One region of the Leucobacter allii genome, then DNA from elsewhere that is predicted to be linked to it. Evidence: riboswitches for the same ligand, from Rfam matches in the RefSeq annotation. Region 1 holds a riboswitch; the other holds the start of a gene.
What was found. Region 1 has a riboswitch for FMN ahead of ribD (bifunctional diaminohydroxyphosphoribosylaminopyrimidine deaminase/5-amino-6-(5-phosphoribosylamino)uracil reductase RibD). Riboswitches for the same ligand answer to the same signal wherever they lie in the genome.
Positions count from the first base shown of each region.

Region 2: another riboswitch for FMN. It lies ahead of pnuC (nicotinamide riboside transporter PnuC); the one in region 1 lies ahead of ribD (bifunctional diaminohydroxyphosphoribosylaminopyrimidine deaminase/5-amino-6-(5-phosphoribosylamino)uracil reductase RibD).

Region 1 is NZ_CP095045.1:62,167-67,319, forward strand. Features, by position in the region: gene ribA (GTP cyclohydrolase II) at 1-798, opposite strand, end outside; gene MUN78_RS00260 (riboflavin synthase) at 795-1,481, opposite strand; gene ribD (bifunctional diaminohydroxyphosphoribosylaminopyrimidine deaminase/5-amino-6-(5-phosphoribosylamino)uracil reductase RibD) at 1,484-2,620, opposite strand; FMN riboswitch at 2,672-2,817, opposite strand; gene MUN78_RS00270 (DUF1345 domain-containing protein) at 2,902-3,603, opposite strand; gene MUN78_RS00275 (bifunctional lysylphosphatidylglycerol flippase/synthetase MprF) at 3,609-5,153, opposite strand, start outside.
Region 2 is NZ_CP095045.1:3,426,477-3,431,629, reverse strand. Features, by position in the region: gene MUN78_RS15915 (Gfo/Idh/MocA family protein) at 1-1,176, shown strand, start outside; gene MUN78_RS15910 (sugar phosphate isomerase/epimerase family protein) at 1,256-2,257, shown strand; FMN riboswitch at 2,308-2,448, shown strand; gene pnuC (nicotinamide riboside transporter PnuC) at 2,521-3,228, shown strand; gene MUN78_RS15900 (Gfo/Idh/MocA family protein) at 3,572-4,612, opposite strand; gene MUN78_RS15895 (sugar porter family MFS transporter) at 4,643-5,153, opposite strand, start outside.

The DNA.
Region 1 (5,153 bases):
CTCGGGCGTCGGGGCCACGAGCGCGATGTGATCGACCCCGGCCCGCCGGTCGCGGTAGGCGAGGGCCCGCATCGCTCCGTGCGTGGTCGGCAGGGCCGCGTTCGCGCGGAGGCTCACCTGGCGGTGCGGGCGCGCGGTCGCCGGAGGCCGTCCCTCCGGGTCGCGCTCGTCGAGATAGGCGATGAGCTGCTCGATGGTGATGACGGGGACGCCCTCGGCCGCGCCCAGCTCGAGCAGGCCGGGCAGGCGCATCATCTCGCCGTCCTCGGCGACGATCTCGGCGATCGCCGCCACCGGACGGAGGCCGGCGAGCCGCATGAGCTCGACGCCCGCCTCCGTGTGACCGGCGCGGGCGCGCACGCCGCCGTCCACGGCGCGCAGCGGGAGCACGTGGCCCGGGCGTCGCACGTCCTCGGGCGCCGAGTGCTCGCCGGCGAGCACCCGCAGCGTGGTCGCGCGGTCGCTCGCGCTGATGCCGGTGGTCACGCCGTGCGCGGCGTCGACGGTGACCGTGTATGCCGTTCCGCGTACATCCTCGTTGCGCTCCACCATCATGGGCAGGTCGAGCTGGTCGGCGATGTCGTTGGTCATCGGCGCGCAGAGCAGGCCGGAGGACCAGCGCACCGTCCAGGCGATCCACTCGGGGCTCGCGAGCTCGGCCGAGAGGATGACGTCCCCCTCGTTCTCGCGATCCTCGTCGTCGGCGACGATGACGGGCCGCCCGGCGCGGATGGCGGCCACCGCCTCCTCGATGCTCGAGATGCGGCCGGCGGGTTCGGGGGAATCGGTGGGGGTCATGCGCGGCTTCCTTCGGGGACGTGCGGTTCGGTGAGGGCGGCGGGCTCGCCGCCGAAGCGGAGCATGCGGGCGACGTGGCGCGCGAGGATGTCGGTCTCGACGTTCACCCGGTCGCCGGGCTCGAGCGCGCCGAGCGTCGTGGCGGCGAGCGTCTCGGGGATGAGCGAGACCTCGAACCAGTGGCCGGATCCGCCCTCCTCGCCGCCGGCGGGGTCGGAGATGCCGGAGACGGTGAGCGAGACCCCCGAGAGCGTCACGGAGCCCTTGTCGACGAGCAGGGGAGCGAGGGCGGCCGGGAGGGCGAAGCGCAGCACGCGCCACTGCTCGGCCGGGGTGGACGTGACGAGGCTCGCGGTGCCGTCGACGTGCCCCTGGACGATGTGGCCGCCGAGCCGGGTGTCGACGCGCACGGCGCGTTCGAGGTTCACCCGGCTGCCGGGGATCAGCGCGCCGAGCGTCGACATGCGCAGCGACTGGGCCATCACGTCGGCGGTGAAGGTACCGCGGCCGTCCGACGTGGTCCCCTGCTCGATCACCGTCAAGCAGACGCCGGACACCGCGATCGAGGCGCCGTGAACGGCGTCCGCGGTGACGACGGGGCCCGCGATGGTGAGGCGGAGCGAATCATCGATCGCCTCGACGGCCACGATCTCGCCGATCTCCTCGATGAGTCCTGTGAACATGCCTATCCTTCCTCGGAGGCGTGGTCCCCGGGGGCCGGGGAGTCTGGGGTTGCACGTGAAACACGATCGGCTCGGACGAGCAGATCCGCGCCGAGCTCGAGGCGCTCGCGCACCGCGAGCCGCGCGATCCCCGCCATGCTCGGGATCCCGAGGTCGCCGAGCGCGAGCCTCGGGCCGCCGAGCAGCGCCGGGGCGACGTAGACGAGCAGCTCATCCGCCAGGCCGGCCGCGATCAGCGCGCTCGCGACCCGCGGCCCGCCCTCGACGAAGAGGCTCCCGATGCCGCGCGCGGCGAGCCCGGCGAGTTCGGCGGGGAGATCGTCGCCCGGGAGCCTCAGGGGCTCGGGGACGCCCCGCGCCGCGAGCGCGGGATGCGCGCGCACCCGCGCCGCCTCGGGGATGCCCCGGTGCCCGAGCACGACGGGGATCGGCTGCTCGGACGCCGGGACGAGGAGCGCCCCCTCGGCGTCGCGCGCGGTGAGTTCCGGGTCGTCGGCGAGCAGCGTGCCGGTGCCGACGAGGATGGCGTCGGCCTCGGCGCGCCGACGGTGCACGTCGGTGCGCGCCTCGGGCCCGGTGATCCAGCGGCTCGTCCCGTCCGCCGCCGCGGCCCGGCCGTCCAGGGTCTGCGCCCACTTCACGGTCACCCGCGGGCGACGGAGCGGCGACGGAGCGGACGCGTCCGCGGCCCCCTGGCGCGCCAGCCAGGCGCCCAGCAGCGCGCGCGCCTCTCCCGCCAGAACGCCGCCGCGCACCTCGACTCCGGCCGCCCGCAGCGTGGCGGCCCCGCCCGAGGAGGCGCGGCCCGGATCGTCCAGGGCGTAGGCGACCGCGCCGATGCCCGCGTCGCGCAGGGCCTCGGCGCACGGACCGGTGCGCCCCGTATGATTGCACGGCTCGAGGGTGACGACGGCGGTGAGCTCCGAGAAGCGGCCGCGCCACGGCCCGGGCAGATGCGCCAGCGCGTCGATCTCCGCGTGCGGCGTCCCGGAACCGCGGTGCCAGCCCTCGGCGACGATCCGGCCGTCGGGGTCGAGGATCACGCAGCCGACCTGCGGATTGGGGTCGTCGACGGGCCCGCGTCGGGCGACCCCGAGCGCGCGGCGCATCGCCTCCTCGACGAGTTCCTGCTGCAGCATCCGGCGATCCTCACGTCCCGGGTGCACAGGGTGCGGACGGTCGCCCGTCCTCCTGCATTCCTCTCATCCGGACTACACAGGCGGACTCCGCACTGCCATCACCGTCGGTACCGGAGTTCCACCGGTTCGGCCTCGCGGATGCGAGGGTCGCGGACTGTCACCGCCGGTTCGGATTCTCACCGACCCCGGAACACGCTCCTCATGCTAGCCCCTCGGGCGCGTCGTCGCACGCCGCCCCGTCACATTTCCCTCTGGGCGGAATCGTGCGGACGCGGCCGCTCTCACGAGAACAGCTCGGCGAACAGCTGCCCGTTCGCGATGACGTTCATGGACAGCGCGATGATGAGCGCGTTGAAGAAGAAGGCGAACGTCGTGTGCCACACGACCGTCCAGCGCATGTGGGTGTCGAGGACCTTCACGTCGGAGACGGAGAACGTCGTCGAGTTCGTGAAGGCGAAGTACGCGAAATCCGCCAGGCGCGGGCTCGGAGTCCCGGGGAACTCGAGCGGCGGCGCCGAGGATCGGTGGAAGCGCGAGAAGTAGATCCGAGCGTAGCCCCAGTTGAACATCACCCAGGAGAGCAGCATCGCCCAGACCGCGGTGAACTCGGCAATGGGGTCGTGCACGTCCTGACCGATGTCGGTGATGAGATCCACCGCCACCGACAGTCCGATGACGCTCGCGCCGAAGGTGAAGACCATCGTGAACAGCCGGGTGACGGGGTGGCCGATGAGCACCCGCGTGGCGGTGGGGTCGGGCTGGCGAATGCGCACCTGGAGACTGAGCGCGAGCGCGGTGAGGGCGAGGTACAGCATCGCGACGCTGCACCACACGAAGCGCTGGGCGATCATGAGATCGTCGTCGCCGCCCCAGAGCAGATCCGCGCCCACCCAGACGAGGGCCAGCTGCATGAGCAGACCGAGCACCTCGCCGCCGATGCTGAGTGCCGCGCTCGCCGTGCGCCAGGGGGAGCGCTCCGCCATGGCGTCTATGTCCGCGCCGCCGTTCCGGCCGCGGAGGTGACGAGATCGCGCAGCGACGCGTCCGGAAGATAGGCCCGGGTGAGCGCGACGCCGATGCGCGGCAGATCGCCCTCGTCGCGGTAGAGAAGGTGCAGGGACTCATGCCGCGGGTTGAACTTCTGCTTGAAGCGGTGCAGCGAGGCGAAGCCGTAGAGCGGTTCCACGAGGCTCCCGATCTGCTCGAGCACCTGGTCCACGGGTCCCGCCTCCGCGTCGGCCGGCCGCACGAGCGGCGCGCCCGAGAGCGAGACGAAGTCGTAGCCCTCGCCCGAGAAGTGCCGTGCGGAGGAGGCGATGAGGAACTCCATCACCGGCCCGAAGCCGCCGTCGCGGCGGCGCATGAGATCGAGGGTCCAGCCGGCGACCCGTCCGTCTCCGCCGTAGACGGGGAGCCAGGAGGTCACCCCGTGCAGACTCCCCTCGCCGTCGACGGCGATGCCGACGCGCACCTCGGGATCCAGCGCCTCCGCCACCGTGCCCAGGGTGAAGCGCATCTCGGGCAGGCCCTTGTCCCCCGTCCACTGCTCGGAGATGGCGCGCACCTGCGCGAGGACGTTCCAGGGTTCGTCGGCGAGCCGCACCATGCGGAACTCGATCCCCTCGCGCTCGGCCTTGTTGATCGCGGTGCGCACGGCGCCCCAGGCCTTGCCGGTGAACTGCAGCTCGGGCAGATCGACGATCGTGTCCTCGGCGACGATGACCGAGCGCCACCCCTCCGGGCGCGCCGTCGCCGTCGCGGTGCCCGCCGAGAAGACGCAGGGGATGAGGCCCGCATCCTGCGTCGTGCGCTCGAACGCGGCGAGCGCCTCCCCGAGCGACCCGGCCGGCACGATCGGATCGCCGAGCATGATCGCGACGCCCGCGTGCTCCTGATAGCCGACGACGCCCGCTTCCGCCGGCCCGCGGAGCGCGATGTGACGGTTCTCCGGCCACGTCACCATCCACGAGATCGTCCCGCCGCCGAAGCGGCGGATCCGAGCAGCGGTCTCCTCGGGCGTCACGGTCGCGGCCGCCACCCGGCGCCGCGAGCGGCGCAGGGGCACCCGGAACGCGCCGCGTCCGATGATCATGAAGGCGAGCTGGGCGATCCAGTAGACGGTCGGGGCGACCGCGATCCCGACGACGTCGAGCGGCGAGTCGATGGCGCCGGCGTCGAGCAGCAGGGGGAGGGCGGCGAAGACGAGCGCCGCCGTCAGCAGGTTGAACGCGCCGAGCACGATCGCCGCGATCCAGGCCACGCGATAGCCCCGGCGCACGCCGTTCGCGATGAGCAGGATGACCACGACGTCGATCGCGACGTCGAGGAAGGAGGAGACCGGCTCGTTGCTGCCGAGCGGCCCGTCGTAGGGCACGACGAGGCCGAGCACCTGCACGGCGCCGATGGCGATGAGGCCGGCGAAGGCGATGAGTCGCCACTCCCGCGCGCTCGGACGGCTCGCCCGATGCCGGAAGGCGGGCAGCCAGCCGCTCGCGAGCATCGCCGCCACGAGGGCGACCGCGTGCTCGAGGTC
Region 2 (5,153 bases), 200 kb from region 1:
GGCGTCGCCGTCATCGGCGCCGGCATGGCGGGCAAGGCGCACGCCGCCGCCTACCGCGCCGCCTCGACTCTCTACGCCCCCGTGCTGCCCGAGATCCGCCTCGTCGCGATCGCCGACGTCTACGCACCCCTCGGGCAGGAGACCGCGAAGCGCTTCGGCTTCGAGCGCCACGTCGCCGACTGGCGCGACATCGCCGCGGCCGACGACATCGACGTCGTCAGCGTGGTCGTCGCGAACGCGCTGCATCGCGAGATCGTCGAGGGCCTCCTCGCGGCCGGCAAGCACGTGCTGTGCGAGAAGCCGCTGAGCGACACCATCGAGGACGCCCGCGCCATGGCCGACGCCGCCGCGGCTGCAGCAGCGAACGGCACCGTCGCCCGCATCGGCTTCAGTTACCTGCGCGGCCCCGGCCTCGCCTTCATCCGCTCGCTCATCGACGACGGCCGCCTCGGCGAGGTGCTCCATTTCTCCGGCCGCTACTGGACCGACTACGCCTGCCGACCCGGCACCCCCATCAGCTGGCGCTACCAGGGTCCGGCCGGATCCGGCGCGCTCGGCGACGTGGGCAGCCACCTCAGCTATATCGCCGAGTACCTCTGCGGCCCGGTCCGCGAGGTCTCCGGCGGCCGCTTCCACACCTCCATCACCGAGCGCCCGAAGCCCCTCGGCCAGGTCGTCGGGCACACCGGCGGCGCGGTGAGCGACGAGACCGCCCCCGTCACGAACGACGACTACGCGAGCTTCAACGCCGCATTCGAGCGCTGCGTGGGCACCCTCGAGGTCTCCCGCGTGGCCGCCGGCCACCCGAACGACCTGTACGTCGAGGTCTTCGGCTCGCGGGGCGCCGCCCGCTGGTCGCAGACGAACCCGGGCCAGGTGGAGGTCATGCTCCACGACGAGCAGGGCGACCTCGCCGGGTACCGCACGGTGCCCCTCGGCCCCGCCCACCCGCACTACGCCGGCGGCTGGGCGATGGACGCCCCGGGAGTCGGCATCGGCCAGAACGACCTGTTCGTGCACCAGGCGCGCGCCTTCCTCGAGGAGGTCGCGGGGATCCCCGAGGCCGAGTCGCTCCCGCGCTGCAGGAGCTTCGCCGACGGCGTGCACAACATGGAGTTCCTCGCCGCCGTCGCCGAGTCCGCCGCGCAGGGCGGATCCTCCGTCGCCGTGGCGTGATCCCGCGCCGTCCGCGCTCCGCACCCACCACCGCGCATCCCCACCCGCAGCACCGCTTCGCAGCAGAAGAGAGCACCCCATGAAACTCGGCGTCTACAACGCGATCCTCCACGACCGGAGCCTCCCCGAGGCCATCCGCGTCGTCCGCGAGCTCGGCCTCACCGGCATCGAGCTCAACACGGGAGGCTTCCTGCCCCCGACCCACATCCCCAACCGGGAGCAGATCCTCGAGTCCGACGCCGCGCGCGACGAGTTCCTCGGCCTGTTCGAGGGGACCGGCGTGCGGATCGCGGGCCTCAACTGCAACGGCAATCCGCTGCACCCGAAGCCTGCCATCGGCGAGGCCCACGCGGAGGACGTCCGCCGCTCGATCCGGCTCGCCGAGCGGCTCGGGCAGGATCGCGTGGTCACCATGTCGGGGCTCCCCGGCGGCGAGCCCGCCGCGACCGTCACCAACTGGGTGGTGAACGCCTGGAACTCGGCCGCACTCGACGTGCTCGACTACCAGTGGGATGTCGCGGCGAAGTTCTGGCGCGAAACCGACCGCTTCGCGGCCGAGCACGGGGTGAAGGTCGCCCTCGAGCTGCACCCGCAGAACCTCGTGTTCAACTCCGCCGACGTGCACAAGCTCATCGAGCTCACGGGCGCCACGCACGTCGGAGTGGAGCTCGACGCCTCGCACCTGTTCTGGCAGCAGATGGATCCCGTCGCCGTCGTGCGGCACCTCGGCGAGCTCGTCGTCCACGCCGCCGCGAAGGACGTGCGCGTGAACCCGGAGTGGGCGCGGCTCAACGGCGTGCTCGACAACTCCTTCCGCCGCCTCTCCCCGGAGGAGCCGCGCACGAACCTCGGCGGCGACGAGTGGGCCAACGAGTGGCCGCAGCACTCGGCGTGGGACTTCGTCGCGCTCGGCCGCGGACACGACACCGCGTACTGGACGGAGTTCCTCCGCGCGCTGCACGAGGTCGATCCCGAGATGTGGGTCAACATCGAGCACGAGGACGTCTCGCTCGGCCGGATCGAGGGGCTCGAGGTCGCCTCGCGGGTGCTCCGCGACGCCGACGCCGCCCTCGGGGCCTGAGCCGCGTCCGCGGGCGCGCCCGCGGAGGAGTAGCATTCGAGGCGAACACACACGTGCTCCGGGGTCGGTGGAAGTCCGAACCGGCGGTGACAGTCCGCGAACCGGGCCGGCGAGGCGATCCGCCTCGCGGGACCGGCCGATCCGGTGGAACTCCGGGACCGACAGTACAGTCTGGATGAGAGCAGCACGGGCGTGGGCGGGCCCGCGGGCCCGCGGGCCCGCCCACGCGCCCCTCGGCGGCACCGCACCCCGAGGAGGATCCCATGAACGCGCTGCAGTGGCTCGTCGAGGCCTTCACCGCGCACTGGGAACTGCCCGGCGGGCAGACGCTGCTCGTGCGCGAGGTGGTCGGCAACGTCTTCGGGCTCGCGAGCGCGCTCGGCGGTATGCGCCGGCGCATCTGGGCCTGGCCGGTCGGGATCATCGGCAATCTGCTGCTGCTCACCGTGTTCCTCGGTTCGATCCTCACCCCCGAGCACTCGCTGCCGAGCCTGCTCGGCCAGGCGGGCCGCCAGGTGATGTTCATCGCCGTCGCGGTCTACGGCTGGATCCGCTGGCGGCGTGCGGGCGACGGCGGCCGGCTCACGCCGCGCTGGGCCCCTGCGGGAGCACGCGTCGGCATCGTGCTCGTCCTGCTGCTCGGCACGGTCGCGCTGACGCCGGTGTTCCGCGCGCTCGGCTCCTGGGATCCGGTCTGGGCCGACGCCTGGACCTTCGTCGGCTCGCTGCTCGCCACCTACGGCATGGCGAAGGGGTGGACGGAGTTCTGGCTCGTCTGGATCGCCGTCGACCTCGTCGGCGTGCCGCTGCTGTTCAGCTCCGGCTATTACGCCACGGCCCTCATGTACGTCTTCTACGGCGTGTTCACCGCGATCGGCTTCGTCGTGTGGTGCCGCGCCCACGCCAAGCCCCGGATCGACACGCTCATGCCCGACCCGCGGACCACCCCGGCCGTTCGCGGGCGGGAGTAGGGCTCCGTTCCCGAGCCCACGTTCCGCTCGGTTCCGGGCCCCGCTCCGCCCCGTCCGGGTCGCTCCGGGTCGCCCTGGCCCGGATCCGGGTCACCGCGGCAGGGTGGCGGAGGGGCCGACCCTGCCGGAGCGACCCGGATTCATGCGGAGGAGAGGTTTCGGGGCGGAGGGAGATCGGCCCCGGGGGTTGGGGGCGCGGAGGCGCAGGGTGAGAGGGGGCGCGGGCGCAGAAGTGCGGTGGTGGGAGGTGCAGGGCGAGAGGGGGCGGGGACGGGAGAGGGGGCGGAGCGGGAGGTGCGAGGCGGGGCGGAGCGGTGCGCGGGGCGAGGGATGCGGCGGCGGGTCAGGATCCGGGGGTCGCGGCCACCTCGACGCGAGTGCCCGAGATCGCGCTCTCGCGCGCCGCGTCGAGCACCGCGACGGTGTGCAGCGCCTCGGAGAGCCGCACCGCGGGCGGCGTCCCCGTCGCGATCGCGCGATGCAGATCCCGGTAGAACTCGGTGTAGTCCCCGCGCAGGGAAGGGATCGGGGTCGGGCCGGATCCGTCGTGCAGCACGCCCCAGCGCTCGGGCGCCTCGACCCCCCAGGCGTCCGCGTCGGTGGCGGGCCGCAGGCCCGCCCGCAGCTGCTCGACCTGCACATCGGACATGTGCGACTCGTAGTTGCCCTCGCGGCCGTAGACGATCATGCGGCGGTCCTCCCGCCGCGCGCCCTTCGAGGAGGAGACGGAGCTGTGGACGCCGCCCGCGTGGTGGAGCCCGAGCACGAAGCCGACGTCGACGCGGGCGTCGCCCGCGCCCACCCAGTCGAGGTGTGCGTCCACCCGCGCGACGGGTCCGAAGAGCTGGGCGAGCTGATCCACGACGTGCGCGCCGAGGTCGCGCAGCAGGCCCTCATCCGGTCCCTGCGCGAGCACGGAGCGGTCGTCCTGCTCGAGCGCGAAATCGGCGCGCCACACGCGGCCGAGCCGACCCGAGTCGAGCACGGAGCGCAGCGTCACGAGGTCCGTGTCCCAGCGCCGGTTGTGGAAGACCGTGAGCGTTCGGCCGGCACGGTCGGCGGCGGCGATGAGCTCGCGCGCCGTCGCCGCATCGGGGGCGAAGGGCTTGTCGGCGACGACGTGCACGCCGCGCTGGAGCGCGCGCAGCACGAGCTCCCGCCGGGTGGCCGGCGGGGTGGTGATGACCACCGCGTCGACGCCGGCGTCGATGATCGCATCGAGCGAGGCGAACGCGGGCACGCCGGGCGCCTCGGCCGCGAGCTCGGCGACCCGCTGCGGCGAGCGCGCCACGACGCCCGCGAGCTCCCACTCCGTCGCCGCCTGGAGGTAGGGCAGATGGAAGAGCCTGCCCCCGACGCCGAATCCGACGAGTCCGATCCTCATGCGATGCCGTCCTCTCCGCGCCCGCCGGCTCTACCGCTCGCGGGGCACGTAGATCGCGCCCGTCATCACGTCCTCCTCGAGCTCTTCGAGCGTGCGGCCGCGGGTTTCGGGGACGAAGCGCTTGATGAAGAGGAAGGAGACGACGTTGACGATCGCGAAGATGACGAACAGCCCCATGCCGACCGCGCCCACGATGGAGGGCACGAGCAGCGCGAGCACGCCGTTCGCGATCCAGAGCACGAAGACGGAGACGCCCATGCCGATCCCGCGCATGTGCAGCGGGAACACCTCGGAGAGGTAGACCCAGGTGGCGATGTTGAGGAACAGCTGGATCGAGCCGATCATGATGACGATGAGCACGAGGAACACCCACGGGCGCGCGGGGCTGCCCTCGGGGAAGAGGAACATCATCGCGACCGCGATGAGCACGTGCGAGAGGGCGGTGAGCCCGTAGCCCCACAGGAAGTTGGTGCGACGGTCGACCCGGTCCATCATGAAGAGCGCGACGACCCCGCCGATCACGGCGATCACGCCGGGGGCG